4 regions of the Exiguobacterium sp. s26 genome follow, and region 4 is predicted to be linked to each of the others. Evidence: predicted binding sites of a transcription regulator. Region 4 holds the regulator's gene; each other region holds the start of a gene.

Region 1 (4,289 bases), on a different contig from region 4:
CCTGTCTTTTTGCCGTAAACGACGTTTGATGTGATCGTCAAGACCGATTGCGTATGGAGCGCATCGCGGTACGTTTTATGCTTGCGTACTTTTTGCATGAACGACTCGACGAGCTCGACGGCAATCGCATCGACACGGTCGTCGTTGTTGCCGAATTTAGGGAAGTCGCCTTCTGTCTCGAAGTCGACGGCAATGCCTTGCTCGTTGCGGACCGGTTTCACGGTCGCATATTTGATGGCTGAAAGACTATCCGCCGTGACCGAGAGGCCGGCGATGCCACATGCCATCGTCCGTAAAATCTCAGGGTCGTGGAGCGCCATCTCGATTCGTTCGTATGCATATTTATCATGCATGAAGTGGATGACGTTGAGCGTGTTGACATAGAGCTCGGCGAGCCAATCGAGCGTCCGGTCGAAGTCGGCATACACTTTGTCGTACGTGAGCACGTCCTCGGTGTTCATCTCCCAAACCGGTGCGATTTGGTCGCCGCTCTTCTCATCACGGCCTCCGTTCATGCTATAAAGGAGTGCTTTCGCCATGTTGGCGCGGGCTCCGAAGAACTGCATCTGTTTCCCGATTTTCATCGGTGACACACAGCAGGCGATGCCGTAATCGTCACCGAACTCTGGAAGCATGAGGTCGTCGTTCTCATATTGGATGGCGGACGTCTCAATCGACATCTTCGCACAATATTGTTTGAAGCCTTCTGGCAATTTCGTCGACCAAAGCACCGTCAAGTTCGGTTCTGGTGCTGGCCCGAGGTTCGAGAGTGAATGCAAGAAGCGGAACGAGCTCTTCGTCACGTTCGAACGTCCATCCTCACTCATCCCACCGATTGACTCGGTCACCCATGTTGGGTCACCCGAGAACAATTCGTTGTAGTCAGGCGTGCGCAAGAACTTGACGATTCGAAGCTTCATGATGAAGTGGTCGACGATTTCTTGAACGTCCGACTCGGTCAAACGACCTGCTTCGATGTCACGTTCTGCGTATACATCGAGGAATGTCGAGACACGTCCAAGTGACATGGCGGCGCCGTTCTGTTCTTTGACGGCTGCGAGATATGCAAGGTATACCCATTGGTACGCCTCTTGTGTATTTTCCGCCGGACGGCCGAGGTCAAACCCGTACGCCGCACCGAGTTGTTTCAACTCTTGGAGGGCCCGGAGCTGCTCAGACATTTCTTCCCGTGTCCGAATATCTGCCTCTGATAAGAAACCGCCACGGTTCGCCAAATCTTTTTTACGTGCGGCAATCAAGAAGTCTAACCCGTACAAGGCAACGCGACGGTAGTCGCCGATAATCCGTCCACGGCCGTAAGCGTCAGGAAGTCCTGTGATAATCCCTGACTTCCGTGCTGCTCGCATCTCAGGTGTATACGCATCGAAGACACCTTGGTTATGCGTTTTGCGGATTTCCGAATAAATCTTTGTGATTTCAGGGTTCGGCTCGAAGCCATACGATTCAAGTGCAGCGTCGACCATTCGGATGCCACCGTTCGGATGAATCGAACGTTTGAACGGCTCGTCCGTTTGAACGCCGACCACTTTCTCGAGCTCTTTGTTTAAGTATCCCGGTCCGTGCGAGACGATTGTCGATGGGTTGTTTTGATCGACGGCCCAAACACCACCGCGTTCCCGCTCTTCTTTCGTCAATTCCATCACTTGTGCCCAAAGACGATTCGTCGCTTCGGTCGGTCCGACGAGGAAACGGTCGTCTCCTGTGTACTCATGTCGGTTCAAACGGATAAACTCACCGACGTTCACTTCGTTCGTCCACTGCCCAGGTACAAATCCTGACCAGGCTGATTTAATTTCGGTTGCCATTGTGGGTCACTCCTCATAGTTGAGATAACTGCGTGCTTTCTATAAGTTGAGTGTACGTGAAAACGTGAACATTATGTTTTACATTCTTGTGAAAGTTGTAACAATCTCATGAACGTTGGCGTGAAGCCGTTTTTGTAAGCGCTTTAAATTCTGTTATAACGTATTTCTCATTAACTATGAAACAGATAAATCACGTCACGACGCAATTCAAGTCGATTCTGTATCATCTGAATTCGGATGTGACGATTTGTACAGTTTTTAGTGTGATGTATATCACGACTCAGGGATAGAACTTGAATTTTTGCCTTACATCGGACACAATGAAGGCAGAACATTGTAGAAGAGGAAGGGGTTCTTCCCATGACGTACGAATTATTGACAGCTGATCACGACTTGAAAGCCGGTGACCGCATCTCCCTTAAAGTAGAAGCGAACGGTGAACAACGTGATGGATTTATCACAGAATTTGAAGACGCAGGTTTTTGGATTCGGTTTGACGACGACATCGAAAACGAGGATTTCATCGACTACCGCGATAACTTGCTCGTTGCTCTCATCTCGCGCCCGATTGACGTGGCAGCGACGTATCCAGAGCTCGCTTCATACGAACGGTTGACGAAAGAATTGCAGTATCGTGTGTATCAAGGCTTCACCGTCGAAGGCGTCGAGGCGTCGGCTGACCAAATCGATGTGCACATCAAACTCATCGAGGACGGACAGACGTTCACACAGACACTCCGTTCTTCATTCGACCAAGATACTGAACATGTTCGCTATATCTAAGACAGGGAGCGCTTATGCTTCCTTTGTTTTTGCCCCACGATAAGGAGAATTGATATGAACTTTACAAAACCATTTATTAACGAAGCCTGGGATCGCCTTGGCTTTACTGAACCAATGCCGGTCCAAGCCGAAGCCTTCCCGCTTCTTCTTGACGGAAAAGACGTCACGATCGAAGCGCCGACAGGTACCGGGAAGACGCTTGCTTATTTGTTACCCGCCATTGAAAAAATCGACACCTCGAACGACCGGATTCAAGTCGTCATCGTCGCGCCGACGCGTGAGCTCGTCATGCAGATTCAAACGGTCGCGCAACGCTTCACCGAGAAAGGTGATGTCCGCATCGCTTCATTTATTGGCGGTGTCGAATTGAAACGTCAAATCGACCGCTTGAAGAAAAAGCCCCATTTGATTGTCGGGACACCGGGCCGACTCGTCGAACTGATCGACAAGAAAAAATTGAAGCTTCATGAGACGCACACAATCGTCCTCGATGAAGCTGACCAAATCATCGATAGCGGATTAACAGAAGCTGCCGAACGCATCATCAAGCACACGGCGCACGAACATCAAATCGCCCTCGTATCGGCAACGCTCACAGACACGCTTCAAGCATGGGCTGCCCCGTTCTTGAAGGAGCCGGCACACGTGAAAATCGAACGAGCTGTGAGCAGTCAAGTGACGTACGGCTATATGTTGACGACACGCCGCTATAAGCCGGAATTGCTTCGTCGTTTGTCACATGTCAACGGCGTCAAAGCGCTCGCTTTCATCAACAACCGCTCATTCTTGCCACCACTCAGAGGCGAACTCGATAAAATGAAAGTGAATTACCGGATGCTCGACAGCCTAAAAGGGAAACGCGAACGCGTGGAGACGCTCCGTGAATTCCGGAAAGGCGACTATCCACTTCTCATCACGACGGGTCTCGCGGCCCGTGGTCTCGACATCGAAGAAGTGACGCACGTCGTCCACTTCGATTTGCCAGAATCGATTGATGACTTCATTCACCGCTCGGGCCGGACGGCACGCGGGAATGCGGCCGGGACCGTGCTCTCGCTCGTGACGGATGAAGACTTGACGCACTTGAAATCGTTCGCTCGCCAGCTAGGCGTGGAATTGAAAGAACTCGAGATTTATCGTGGCGATGTCATCGAGAAACGGATCGAAGATAAACCGCCGGTCGTGAAGCGTCCTGCGAACAAACGAGGACCGCGCCGATGAAAAAAGACCGGAAAGTAATTCCATTCCCTTTGCTTGTAGAAGAGTCCGAATTGCTGGCCGAGCTGAAAAAGTTGTATGAGCAAGCCGCGCTCGCGCGCAGCACACATTGGACGAACTATATTCAAGAGATCGCCTCGGAAGGCACATGGCAGTTGAAAGACGCCGAGCTATTCCGCGACCTGTTCATCGACTGGGCCGTCTTCTTCGAGACGGACGAGGAAGGGATGACACCGCACGGCCGCTACTTGGCAGATCAAAAAGCCGACATGTCCCCCGCCCTCTATCACGCGCTTCGGGGCTTGGCGGTCCCGCGCTGCTCGGTCTTCGAAGTGACCGAGGACGGTTTACGCGATTGGGAGACGAAAGAAATCTACAAAGTGACGCTTCCGGAGGCTCGTGAACCGGGCGATGTGATGCTCGGCAAACTGCTCGATATCCGCGGCAACTGGCGGTTCGGAT
Region 2 (4,289 bases), on a different contig from region 4:
CGATGTTGATTGACGTCAACGTCCATCCGACAAAACGGGAGGTCCGACTCTCGAAAGAGAAAGAGCTGTGCCAGTTGATTCGCGAGACGATCCAACTGACGCTCCGGGAACAGCGTTTAATCCCGTCGGTCAAACCGAAAGAGCAACCGGTCAATCGGACCGAACAAGAGCGACTTGATTTCACGGTCGAACGGACACCTGTCACGGATGAACCGCCGACGTGGAACTATCCGATTCCACGTGAGCCTGTCACGTCACCGAGTCGATGGTCACCGACCCCGCTCGTCAATGAAGCGCCTGCACCGACCGACCCGATTGTCGAATCAGACGCAATTGAGACGAAAGGAGAGCGGTTGCCGCCGCTCGACGTCATCGGCCAATTGCATGCGAGCTATATCGTCTGCGGCGCCGAGGACGGTATGTATGTCATCGACCAACATGCGGCTCAGGAACGGATCAAATACGAATTGTTTTATGAGCAACTCGGGAATCCGGACAAGGAATATCAATTGTTGCTGCTCCCGCTCACGCTCGAATTCACGCAAGAAGAGACGCTCGCGATTGAAGAAGTCGCTCCGCTCTTGAAAGAAGCGGGGCTCGAATTGGAGCCGTTCGGTGGCAACACGTTCCTCGTCCGGGAGATTCCGACGTGGTACCCGCAACATGATTTGGAAGGGACGGTCCGCGATTTGATTGAGATGGCGATTCGGGACCGCTCTGTCAATCTCGCCAAATATCGGGAAGACGCGTCAATCTTGATGGCGTGCAAGCGCTCGATTAAAGCGAACCATCCATTGAACCATGAGATGATGCGGCAATTGCTGCATGACCTCAATCAGACGACGTCCCCGTATACGTGTCCGCACGGGCGACCGATCTTGGTGAAATGGAGCACGTACGAACTTGAGAAGTTGTTCAAACGGGTTATGTGACACGCTTGTAATCTTTTTTTAACCGGCTGTAACGTTTATGTCCTGGTGCCTATGGGAACAATATACACATGTCACTCAACGCATCGAGGTTGAGAGGTGGCTTTTTCACTGCCTCACCCTCAAGATGTAGACATGATCGATAAACCAGTAGGGGGAAAAGATTATGGCAGACACGCTTAAAGTAACGAAACGAGAATTACGACCACGTTCGGTCCGCGCAAACTTGCGTAAAGAAGGTAAAGTACTAGGTGTCGTCTACGGCTATAAAGTCGAGAGCACACCAGTTGCATTCGAGGAGATGGCACTTCGCAAGATTCTCCGCGAACACGGTGACAATGCGTTAATCGAGTTGAACATCGACGGCAAGAAAGTAAACACGCTCGTTCACGGGACAGAAGTTGATCCGTTCACGAACGAATACAAGCACGTCGAGTTCATGGCCGTGAAGATGGACGAAGCGACGGAAGTCGAAGCAGACGTCACACTCGTCGGCGACGCGAAAGGTGTCAAAGAAGGCGGCTTCTTGGCGCAAACGCTCTATAAAGTAACGGTATCGGCGACACCGGCTAACATTCCGGAACGCATTGAACTAGATGTTTCTGAACTCGGTATCGGTGATTCGGTCACGGTAGCTGACATTCCAGAGAACAAAGACTATGACATCGTCTCGGATGGCGAGCTTCAAATCGCATCTGTTAACGAGCCGGTCTCTCTTGAAGAGCTCGAGGCAGACACAGACACAACGACAGAAAGTGAAGCCGAAGCAACTGAAGAAGAGTCAGCTGAGGCATCATCTGAAGAGTCTGAAGAGAAGTCTGCAGACAAAGAATAAGCTGTATCGAACGACCCTTTGCGAAGGGTCGTTTTTTTCGTCACAAATCCGACAAATGTAAACGATTACGATGTGAAAAATGTGTCAACACGGTCCAAGGTCGATTGCAATTTATTGGATTCGGGCTTATATTGTTAATGATTTCACATGTTCGTTCTTATTATATGGGTTCATTCAAACAGAAAGAAGGGTTTGTGACATGGCATCAATGGAAATCCATGCACTCGAATCATTACGGAAAAAAGCTCAGGCATCTTCGCAAATGATTCATTATCGGCCAATGGAATACTTTTTACGGGCAATGCTCGCGGGGATCTTTATCGGATTCGCTTCAATCTTCACACTTAAAGTCGTCAACGGGATGTACTTGATCGATTCGCCGTTCACGACACTCATCGGTGGGTTCTCATTCGGGATCGCCCTTGTCATGATCATCTACGGCGGAGCCGAACTGTTCACGGGGAACACAATGTATTTCACGACCTCGACGTTACGCGGCTATACGACGCTCAGCGACACGATGCTCGTCTGGTTACTTTGTTTCGTCGGGAACGCGCTCGGTGGCGTCTTGTTCGCCTTGTTGCTCGCCCCGACCGGCGTCATCCAAGAACTCGGGATGGACAACTGGCTGTTCGCGGTCGTCGAGAGCAAGATGCATCATACGACGGTCGAGATTTTCTTCCGTGCCATCTTCTGTAACTGGATGGTCTGTCTCGCGATTTTCTTACCAAAACAGATGAAAAATGAGTTCGCTCAAATCTTCTCGATGATTTTCCTCGTCGCCGTCTTCTTCGCGTCAGGATTTGATCACGTCATCGCCAACTTCGTCTTGTTTGCGCTCACGCTCGTCGTCCCACACCCTGAGGCGATTAGCTTTGCCGGCGCCATCCACAACTTGATTCCGGCCACGTTCGGTAACATCATCGGCGGCGCCTTGTTCATGGGTGCGATTTATACGTGGTTGAACGCGAAAGGCTTGCGCGAAGCCCAAGAGTCAGAGGAAAAAGAAGAAGTTGAGTTAAAAATCGTGAAACCGGCAAAAGAATTATAAGTTGGATCACTTGAAAGAACGGTCGAGTCCATATGCGGGCTCGGCTGTTTTTGCGTTTATATCACAACCAACGCTCACAATTTAGACTCCACATCTCTATGCTCAAACATGACATAATCTATATATGGAATTGAAAAGAGTTATGAACTCGATTCATATCAATATATAGTGAGGTGATGCGGAGTGAACATGCTCCAGCTTTATGAAGATGTCTGTGTTCTCCCAGATCAAGATCTCGTACAAGAGAACGCCAACGTCGACGGGAAATCACCACTTGGCAAACTGGCACGATTATCCTCGGAAGTATCGAAACAGCTGTCGACAACGTACTTATTGTCAGAGCGGACACGTCAGGCCGTCGCAGACAACTTTTTGTACATCCATGACGCCGACTATTACGTGACGGGATCGACGACGTGTTGTCAAATCCCGCTCGGCGAGTTGCTGACGAACGGATTTCATACCGGACACGGGACGATTCGACCGCCCCAGGACATCCGTTCGGCGATGGCACTCGCTTCGATCATTCTTCAAGCGAACCAGAATATGCAACACGGGGGTCAAGCGTTCCCGATGTTTGATGTCGATTTAGCGCCATACGTCGAAAAGACGTATGAACGTCAACTCGAGCGGCTCAAGAAACTTCCGGTCGAATGGTCGACCGAGCAACTTCTCGAAGTCGCTGAGACCGAGACAATCACAGCGACGTATCAAGCGTGTGAGGCGTTCATCCATAACGCCAATTCGATGCATTCGCGAGGAGGCGGCCAAGTGCCATTCGTCTCCATCAACTATGGGACTGACACGAGCCGTTGGGGCCGGATTTTCATCCGCGAGTTGTTGCGTGCGACCGAGCGAGGGCTCGGCAACGGGGAGACGCCGATTTTCCCGATTCAAATCTTTAAAGTAAAAGAGGGTGTCAATTTTCATGAAACCGACCCTAACGTTGACTTGTTCCGACTCGCCTGTCGCGTGACGGGCAAGCGTCTATTCCCGAACTTTTCCTTCGTCGATGCCCCGTTCAACTTGCAATATTATGATGGGAGCCATGACTCAGAAGTCGCTTATATGGGGTGTCGGACACGAGTGATGGGGAATCGTCATGGCGCCGAGACGTCAATCGGACGAGGCAATTTATCGTTCTCGACCTTGAACTTGGTTAAGATGGCGCTCGTCGCTTCGGACATCCATACATTTTATGAGACGCTCGACGCCTACGTCGACGTCGCCATCGATCAATTGCTCGAACGGTACGACTACCAAGCGAAGCGTCATGCCGACGAATTCCGCTTCCTTTACGCTCAACACGTCTGGAGGGGCAGCGAGAGACTCCAACCGGAAGAAGAGCTACGGGATGTACTGAAGCAAGGGACGTTGTCCGTCGGTTTCATCGGTCTCGCCGAAGCGCTACGCGTGCTCACAGGCGGCACGCATGCCGATTCACGGGAAGCGGAACGTCTCGGACTCGATATCG
Region 3 (4,289 bases), on a different contig from region 4:
CGACTGATCGCAAGAGCGAATAATACGATAACAGCTAATAAGACAGCATTCATCATTTCCAACACCTTTCATTCAAAACTCTTTCTCTTGTTATCACTTTAATATGATAAAGACTTTTGAAATTTAACATACGTGTTTCGGGTTGTCAAATCGATTGTTCAAAAAAAGCGATAACTCCGAAAAGTTATCGCTCGTTCGTCATCCTTCAACGTTATGGTATACCTGGCGCACGTCTTCGAGGTCTTCGAGGACGTCGAGTAGTTTTTCGAACTGTTCTTTCGACTCGTTGTCGAGGGCAATCTCGTTTTGTGGCAGCATCGTCAACTCGGCGACCTCAAACGTCTCGATGCCTGCTGCTTTGAAGGCAGTCTGGACGGCATGGAACGCTTCTGGTTCCGCATAGACGATCACCGTCTCATCTTCTTCGATGACATCACGGACGCCGAGGTCGTGCTCCATCATGAGTTCGAGTACGTCGTCAGCAGACATGCCGTTGACACCGATGACAGCCGTCGCGTCGAACATGTAAGCGACTGACCCGCTGACACCCATGTTGCCGCCGTTTTTACCGAAAGCGGCGCGGACTTCAGACGCCGTCCGGTTGACGTTGTTCGTGAGCGTGTCGACGATGAGCATCGAGCCGTTCGGTCCGAATCCTTCATAGCGGAGCTCATCGAAGTTCTCTTCGTCGCCGCCCTTCGCTTTGTCGATGGCGCGGTCGATGATTGCGCGCGGGACGTTGTACGTCTTCGCTCGTTCGACGACGAACTTGAGTGCTTGGTTTGATTCTGGATCTGGTTCCCCTTGACGGGCGACTACGTAGATTTCACGGCCGAACTTCGCATAGATGCGACTCGTATTGGCGTCTTTTGACGCCTTTTTCTCTTTAATGTTGTTCCATTTACGACCCATTACATGTCATCTCTCTTTCCATTGTTCGATTGATTCATCCTCGATTATATAAGAAGACGTGGATGTTGACGAGCAAAAATCATCCCTCGCTTTTATCCATCTTCTCGACGATCTCCGTCAACGTCTTCAAACTGTCGATTAGGCGGTCCGTCTCTTCCTCGTTCAGAAACGCGAGACGGTCCTCGAACAGGCGACGGAACGAATCGCGACGCTCGCGGAGGACGAGTTCGCCCTTTTCGGTCAGTTGATTCCAGATGACACGACGATCGCGTTCGTCCGGGACGCGGGTGATGTAGCCCTCATCGACGAGCTTCGTGATGAGCGGCGTCACGTTCGGCGGGGCAATCGATAACGTCTCACTGATGTGTCCGTTCGTGACCGCGCCTTCATCTTCAATCAACATGAGGAGATGAAAGTGGGAAAAGTTTAAGTTTGGGATTTGCGGAAGGTCGGAACGACGTAATAACTTCCGGCGAATTAATGGGATCAGTTTTACGAACTGATCGGCTGCGTCTTGTCTCGGCATAATCATGTCACTTCCTAATTAGGTTCTTTCTTCATTATACACGACCGAGCGCAGGGTGGACGACCAATCCTCATCCCGTGACATTTTGCACAGCGCATTCGCCTCATCATGGACACAATAGATGAAAGCGTTTACATATCGCATATGCTTTATTTTCATGAAAACGCATTCGATTTTACTGAGCGTCATATGAAAAAGCAAGACCTATCCTCATTCTCCTAAAAAATATTGTGAAAGAGTTCACATTGTTGTCACGCACAAAATGCGAGAAACGTTGTATTCTATGAATGTGAAGGAAAGCACAAACTCTTCTCAAACCAACTGATTGCCCCGTGCTCTCCATCAAGTCAACAGTATAAGCTCTCATTCATGAGGAGGAAACCAACATGGCAGTTAAAGAGAAAGCAGTAGTAGAAACATCAGCAGAACAGATGGTCGACACGCTCGTCACTAGAGCCCACACGGCGCTCGAGACATTGATGACGTTCGACCAAGAGAAAATCGATGCGATTGTTCAAGCGATGGCGTTAGCCGGTCTCGAACAACACGTCGCCCTCGCGAAACATGCATATGAAGAAACAGGTCGCGGTGTGTTTGAAGATAAAATGATCAAAAACATCTTTGCGACAGAATATATTTATAACTCACTCCGTGGCGAGAAGACGGTCGGCGTCATCGAGGACGATGAGCAAAACGGCATCACGTACATCGCAGAACCAGTCGGAGTCGTCGCCGGGGTCACACCGGTCACGAACCCGACATCAACGACGATGTTCAAAGCAATCATCGCCATCAAAACACGTAACCCGATCATCTTCGGTTTCCACCCGTCGGCACAACAGTGTTCAAGTGAAGCGGCACGCATCCTTCGTGACGCAGCCATCGAAGCGGGAGCTCCGGAACACTTGATTCAATGGGTTGAAAAACCGTCACTCGACGCGACGAAAGCGCTCATGAACCACCCAGGAGTCGCCATGGTCCTCGCAACTGGTGGAGCGGCGATGGTCAAATCAGCCTACTCGACTGGTAAACCAGCCCTTGGCGTCGGTCCTGGTAACGTTCCGGCCTACATCGACAAAACAGCAAAAGTAAAACGTGCCATCTCGGACGTCATCTTGTCGAAAACGTTCGATAACGGGATGATCTGTGCATCTGAACAAGCGATTATCGTCGACCAAGAAGTGTACGAAGAAGTGAAAGCCGAAATGACGGCGCTCGGTTGCTACTTCTGCTCACCAGAAGAGAAAGCAAAACTCGAGACACTCGTCATTAAAACAGACTCTTGTGCGGTCAACCCGGAAATCGTCGGGAAGCCTGCAGCCTGGATCGCCGAACGAGCTGGACTCACAGTCCCGGCCGATACGAAAATCTTGATCGCCGAACTCGAGACGGTCGGTGCGACAGAGTTGCTCTCACATGAGAAACTCAGCCCAGTACTCGGAGCCTACAAAGTCCAATCGCGTGAAGAAGGATTCGCCATCGCTGAGAAGATGCTTGAAATCGGTGGTCTCGGACATACGGCAGCCATCCACTCGACTGACGACGCCGCCATCCTCGCATTCGGACTCCGGATGAAAGCTTGCCGCATCATCGTCAACTCGCCAACGGCACACGGCGGGATCGGTGATCTCTATAACGAAATGACACCATCACTCACACTCGGTTGTGGGTCGTACGGTAAAAACTCCGTCTCTGAGAACGTGACGGCGAAACATCTACTCAACGTGAAAAAGGTGGCGAGACGTCGCGTGAATATGCAATGGTTTAAAGTCCCTGAAAAGATTTACTTTGAGAAAAACTCGGTCCAATACCTTCAATCGCTCACATCGAAAAAACGGGCGATGATCGTCACGGATGAAATGATGGTCAAACTCGGATTTGCTGATAAAGTCGTCAAAAACTTGCCGGCTGGCGTCGAGTACCGCATCTTCGACCAAGTCGAGCCAGACCCGTCAGTTGAGACGGTCATGCGCGGTGCCGAAGCGATGCGTCACTTCCAACCAGATATGATTATCGCCCTCGGCGGTGGATCACCAATGGATGCTGCGAAAGGCATGTGGCTCTTCTACGAACGCCCAGAAGAGAAGTTCTCGAACCTTCGCCAAAAATTCATGGATATCCGCAAGCGGACGTACAAATTCCCGACGCTCGGTAACAAGTCGATGTTCGTCGCCATCCCGACAACATCAGGTACGGGTTCTGAAGTGACACCGTTCACGGTCATCACGGATAAGAAACGCAACGTCAAATACCCGATCGCTGACTATGCGATTACACCGGACGTCGCCATCGTCGACCCTGAGTTCGTCATGACGGTCCCAGCTTCAATCACGGCGGATACAGGAATGGACGTGTTGACACACGCCATCGAAGCGTACGTTTCGGTCATGGCAAACGACTATACGGATGGACTCGCGCTTCGTTCGATGAAGATGATTTTCGATTACCTCCCGAAAGCGTATGAGAACGGCAGTGACGCCGAAGCACGTCAGAAAGTCCACAACGCATCAACAATGGCTGGTATGGCTTTCGCGAACGCGTTCCTCGGTATCAACCACTCGATCGCACACAAAATCGGTGGCGAGTTCCATGTCCCACACGGACGGACGAACGCGATCCTTATGCCGCACGTCATTCGCTATAACGCGACACGCCCATCGAAACTCGCGGCGTTCCCGAAATATGAGTCATTCATCGCCGACGAGCGTTACGCTGAAATCGCGCGCTACCTCGGACTTCCAGCCAGCACGACGGAAGAAGGCGTCGAGTCGCTCATCCAAGCGATCATCGAGCTCGGTCAGCGCTTGAACATCAAACTCTCGTTCAAAGCCCAAGGCATCAAGAAAGCGGA
Region 4 (4,289 bases):
GACGTCATGTCTGCCTCGAGTTGGTCTGTGAACGACTTGTCGAGGTACTTGTTCAAGATACGGTCGGCGCTATCGATGAACGTGACGTGTTTGCCGTACACTTCGAACGCTTCGACGAGCTCGACGCCGATATAGCCGGCACCGATGACGGCGATGTTCGTCGCGTCTTTTGCCCGCTCGATGATGCGTTGGGCGTGGCCATAGTTTTTGCAGAGCTCAATCCCAGTCATCTCGATGCCAGGAAGCGTCGGGACGATCGGCCATGAACCAGTCGTGACGATCAAACGGTCGAACGTGTCATAGACGTCTTCTCCCGTGTCTAGGTTTTTCGCATGGACCGTCTTCGCTTCCGTGTCGATGTTCAACACGTCGTGCTTCATGCGCATCGTCGCACCGAGTTCTTCGAGCTCGGTCGGTGACGCGTAGAAGAGCTCTTCAGCACGTTTGACGACACCGCCAACGTGGAGGGCGATCCCACACGAGAGGAAGCTGACGTTGTCGTTGCGCTCATATACCGTGATGTCGAGATTGTCGTGCTTGGCGAGTAATCCTTTGACGGCTGCTGTTCCTGCGTGTGTACATCCGATGACTGCGATTTTCATATGGTTGTCTCTCCTTTGAGTGTTAGGCAAGTTAGTATTTGTGATAAATATCACATTTACTTTCTGAACTTAGTGTACTATTTCACAAGAAGGTTTGACAATCCCTTTGCTCACTTTTTCACGTAAATATGTCGAAAGTTTGAACACCCACTGTGACAACAAAAAAGCACCGTCCCGTTAAGGAACGATGCTCACTTCTCATTCATTTGTTTCATCAAATCCATCTGCTCTTTCACCATCGCCTCTTTCTCACGACGGAGCACGCCCCGGTACGTGATGCGTGAAATCGATAAGCTGATTTCATACAAGAAGAAGAGCGGCAATGACACCATGAGATGCGACGTCAAATCCGGCGGCGTGATGAACGCGGCGATGACGAACAAGGCGAAGTACGCATACTTCCGAATTTTTGATAAGAAGTACGGCGTCACGACACCGATGCGCGTCAAGAACATCGTCACGACCGGCAACTGGAACAACAGTCCGAATGGGATGGTCAGTTGCAGCAAGAACGTGAAGTAGTTCGACGCCCCGATGATTTGCGTTAGCCCGAGGTCTTGCCCGAGGTCCGTCGAGATATCGAGGACGAGCGGGAACAACCAATAATAGGCGAACGCGAGACCGATCAGGAACAAGATGAAGATGATCGGGATATAGGCGAGCGTCGCTTTCCGCTCGTTCGGATGCAGACCAGGTGCGACGAACGCCCACAGTTGATACAGTAGAAACGGACCGGATGCGACGAGCCCGATGACGAGCGCCAAGTTCAAGTAAATCATGAGCGGGTCCGCGACCCCAAAGGCGTTCAGTTCGAGCCCTCGTTCGACGAGGTCCGCCTGCAGATAGGCGAGCACGTATTTGACACTCGGCAAAGCGATCAAAAAGAAGGCAAAGACGACAAATGCCGACAGCATCAGTCGTCTCCGCAGCTCTGTCAAGTGATCGGACAGCGCCCGCTCTTGATCAGGTTGATGATTCATGATTACTGCTCTTTCTTCTCAAGTTCTTTCTTATCTTTCTCGTCATGTTCGTTCATCATGCCGTTCGTGGCATTTTTGAACTCACGGAGCGTTTGACCAGCGGCGCGTCCGAATTCAGGCAATTTCTTCGGCCCGAAGATGATGAGCGCGACGATGGCGATAATGAAGATACTTGCGCCTCCTGGAATACCGACGACGAGCAACGATGATAGTAATTCCATTATTGATGGACCCCCTCAGCAGATGGATAGTGTTGCATAAAGTAAATGAGCGACTGGAGTTCGATCGACAAGTCGATGTGATGGACGCGGACCGTGTCCGGCACCGTAAGACGGGCCGGCGTGAAGTTCAAGATGCCTTTGATGCCGAAGCGGACCAAGTCATCCGCGACAGGCTGCGCATAGGTAGACGGCACCGTTAAGATGGCGACGTCAATCTTGTTTTGTTTCATGATCTGTTCCATCTCATCCACGTGATGAATCGGGACACCGGACATCGTCGTGCCGACTTTTGTCTCGTCTGCGTCGAACCCGACGACGATATGTGTGTTATTGTTTTTAAGGAAGTTATAGTTGACGAAAGCTGTCCCAAGATGACCAACCCCGACTAAGGCGACGTTCGTAATCTCGTCCTGATTCAGTGTCTTACGGAAAAAGTCTAACAGATACTGTACGTTATAGCCATATCCCTTTTTACCGAGCGCACCGAAGTACGAGAAATCGCGACGGATCGTGGCCGAATCGACCTTGACCGCCTCGCTCAGTTCAGCAGAAGAGACACGCTGTTTTCCTGATGAATGTAGGCTTTGGATAAACCGATAGTATAGTGGCAACCGTTTGGCTGTCGCTTGCGGAATCTTTGGTTCGTTTTGACTCAACGGAAAGAGCCTCCTTTTTACGACGCGTTTCAAACGAATCTAATTTCATACACCTTGATTGTAAACGAATTCACATGACCACTCAATGAATATACCTGAAAAGGGGAAGAAATAAAGTATACTAAATAGAGAGAAAGGGGTTTTTTCACTTGATCCTACTGCAAGTCAATAACTTATCGAAATCATTCGGCGTCGAGCCGATTTTAGAGAACGTCAAACTCGAAATTCAAGAAGGCGAACGCGTCGCGCTTGTCGGCCGTAACGGTGCCGGCAAGTCGACATTGCTCAAAGTCATCGCCGGGGAATACAACTACGACTCGGGCGACATCATGAAGCCAAAAGACGTCACCATCGGCTACCTGGCCCAAGATTCAGGACTCGAATCCAACGAGACAATTTGGAATGAGATGCTCAATGTCTTCACCGATTTAATCGAACAAGAAAAGACGCTGCGCCGCATGGAGCAAGACATGGGTTCAGAGCGCATTTTGAACGACCCGGCCGCCTATGAGCGCCTGCTGTCGTCTTACGATGAAGAACAGCATACGTTCAAAGACCGCGGCGGCTATCAATACGAGGCAACGATTCGCTCCGTTCTTCACGGGATGCGTTTCTATCCGGACGATTTCGAACGCCGCATCGACACGCTCTCCGGCGGACAACGGACGCGCCTCGCCCTCGCGAAAATGCTGCTCCAAAGTCCGGACCTGCTCATCCTGGATGAGCCGACGAACCACTTGGACATTGAGACGCTCGGCTGGCTCGAGAAGTATTTGAGCGGCTATAAAGGCGCCGTCCTCATCGTCTCCCACGACCGCTACTTCCTCGACCGCGTCGTCTCGGTCGTCTATGAGCTGTCGCGTCACCGGAGTCGTCGCTTCGTCGGCAACTATACGAAGTATCTCGAGCAGAAGGCCGCGATCTACGAGCAAGAAAAGAAACAGTTCGAATCACAGCAAGAAGAGATCGCCAAAATGCAGGACTTCATCCAGCGCAACATCGCCCGGGCAACGACGACGAAGCGGGCCCAGAGTGTCCGCAAGCGTCTCGAGAAAGTCGACCGAATGGAAGCGCCGGACGGTGATGAGCGTAGTGCCGTCCTCTCGTTCTCGATTAAACGCCAAAGTGGGAACGACGTATTGAGCGGCAGCGACCTCGCCATCGGCTATGAGGAACCAATCGCCCAGCAGCTCCGCTTCCAACTGCAGCGCGGCGAATCGGTCGCCCTCGTCGGCCCGAACGGAGTCGGCAAATCGACGCTCTTGAAAGTGTTGACGAAACAACAGCCGGCCCTTACCGGTGACATCCGCTACGGTACCGGCGTCGAAATCGGCTACTACGACCAGGAGCAACAGAACTTGTCGGATGCCAACCGCGTCATCGACGAGATTTGGAACGATTGGCCGCTCATGCGCGAACAAGAAGTGCGGAGCCTGCTTGGACAGTTCCTGTTCAGCGGCGACGACGTCATGAAGCGCGTCCATGAACTGTCGGGTGGAGAGCGGGCCCGTTTGACGCTCGCGAAACTGAAGCTCGAGCAACCGAACTTGCTCATCCTGGATGAGCCGACGAACCACTTGGACCTCGACTCGAAGATGATTCTCGAGAACGCCCTCGTCGACTATCCGGGCACGATCCTATTCGTCTCGCACGACCGTTACTTCATCGACCGGCTCGCGACGCGCGTCTTAGAGATCACGCCGAACGGGATTGACGAGTACCTCGGCGATTACTCGTATTACGTCGAGAAGAAAGAAGAACTCGAAGAGCTGGCCCGACTCGCCCGCGAAGAGACGAAACAAGTCATCGTCAAGAAACAGCGCGCCGACA

Evidence for each region. The regulator Rex, encoded in region 4, represses fermentation and respiration genes when NADH is low (regulators of the CRP and FNR family bind a similar motif). The targets are predictions, from matches to a motif close to TTGTGAAATATTTCACAA.
Region 1: pflB (formate C-acetyltransferase) is a predicted target of Rex. The motif match lies at 1,913-1,930, and genes of this name have one in related genera.
Region 2: KNP82_RS11745 (formate/nitrite transporter family protein) is a predicted target of Rex. The motif match lies at 1,896-1,913, and genes of this name have one in related genera.
Region 3: adhE (bifunctional acetaldehyde-CoA/alcohol dehydrogenase) is a predicted target of Rex. The motif match lies at 1,667-1,684, and genes of this name have one in related genera.

The regions. Positions count from the first base shown of each region.
Region 1 covers NZ_JACSLS010000008.1:73,218-77,506, forward strand. The annotation lists gene pflB (formate C-acetyltransferase) at 1-1,826, opposite strand, end outside; gene KNP82_RS12210 (hypothetical protein) at 2,187-2,609, shown strand; gene KNP82_RS12215 (DEAD/DEAH box helicase) at 2,664-3,830, shown strand; gene KNP82_RS12220 (hypothetical protein) at 3,827-4,289, shown strand, end outside.
Region 2 covers NZ_JACSLS010000007.1:102,156-106,444, reverse strand. The annotation lists gene mutL (DNA mismatch repair endonuclease MutL) at 1-932, shown strand, start outside; gene KNP82_RS11750 (50S ribosomal protein L25/general stress protein Ctc) at 1,096-1,764, shown strand; gene KNP82_RS11745 (formate/nitrite transporter family protein) at 1,973-2,815, shown strand; gene KNP82_RS11740 (anaerobic ribonucleoside triphosphate reductase) at 3,005-4,289, shown strand, end outside.
Region 3 covers NZ_JACSLS010000007.1:56,777-61,065, reverse strand. The annotation lists gene KNP82_RS11550 (Na+/H+ antiporter family protein) at 1-53, opposite strand, end outside; gene KNP82_RS11545 (YebC/PmpR family DNA-binding transcriptional regulator) at 199-912, opposite strand; gene KNP82_RS11540 (MarR family winged helix-turn-helix transcriptional regulator) at 992-1,438, opposite strand; gene adhE (bifunctional acetaldehyde-CoA/alcohol dehydrogenase) at 1,825-4,289, shown strand, end outside.
Region 4 covers NZ_JACSLS010000019.1:9,858-14,146, forward strand. The annotation lists gene KNP82_RS14985 (FAD-dependent oxidoreductase) at 1-602, opposite strand, end outside; gene tatC (twin-arginine translocase subunit TatC) at 794-1,582, opposite strand; gene KNP82_RS14995 (twin-arginine translocase TatA/TatE family subunit) at 1,585-1,803, opposite strand; gene KNP82_RS15000 (redox-sensing transcriptional repressor Rex) at 1,803-2,459, opposite strand; gene KNP82_RS15005 (ABC-F family ATP-binding cassette domain-containing protein) at 2,609-4,289, shown strand, end outside.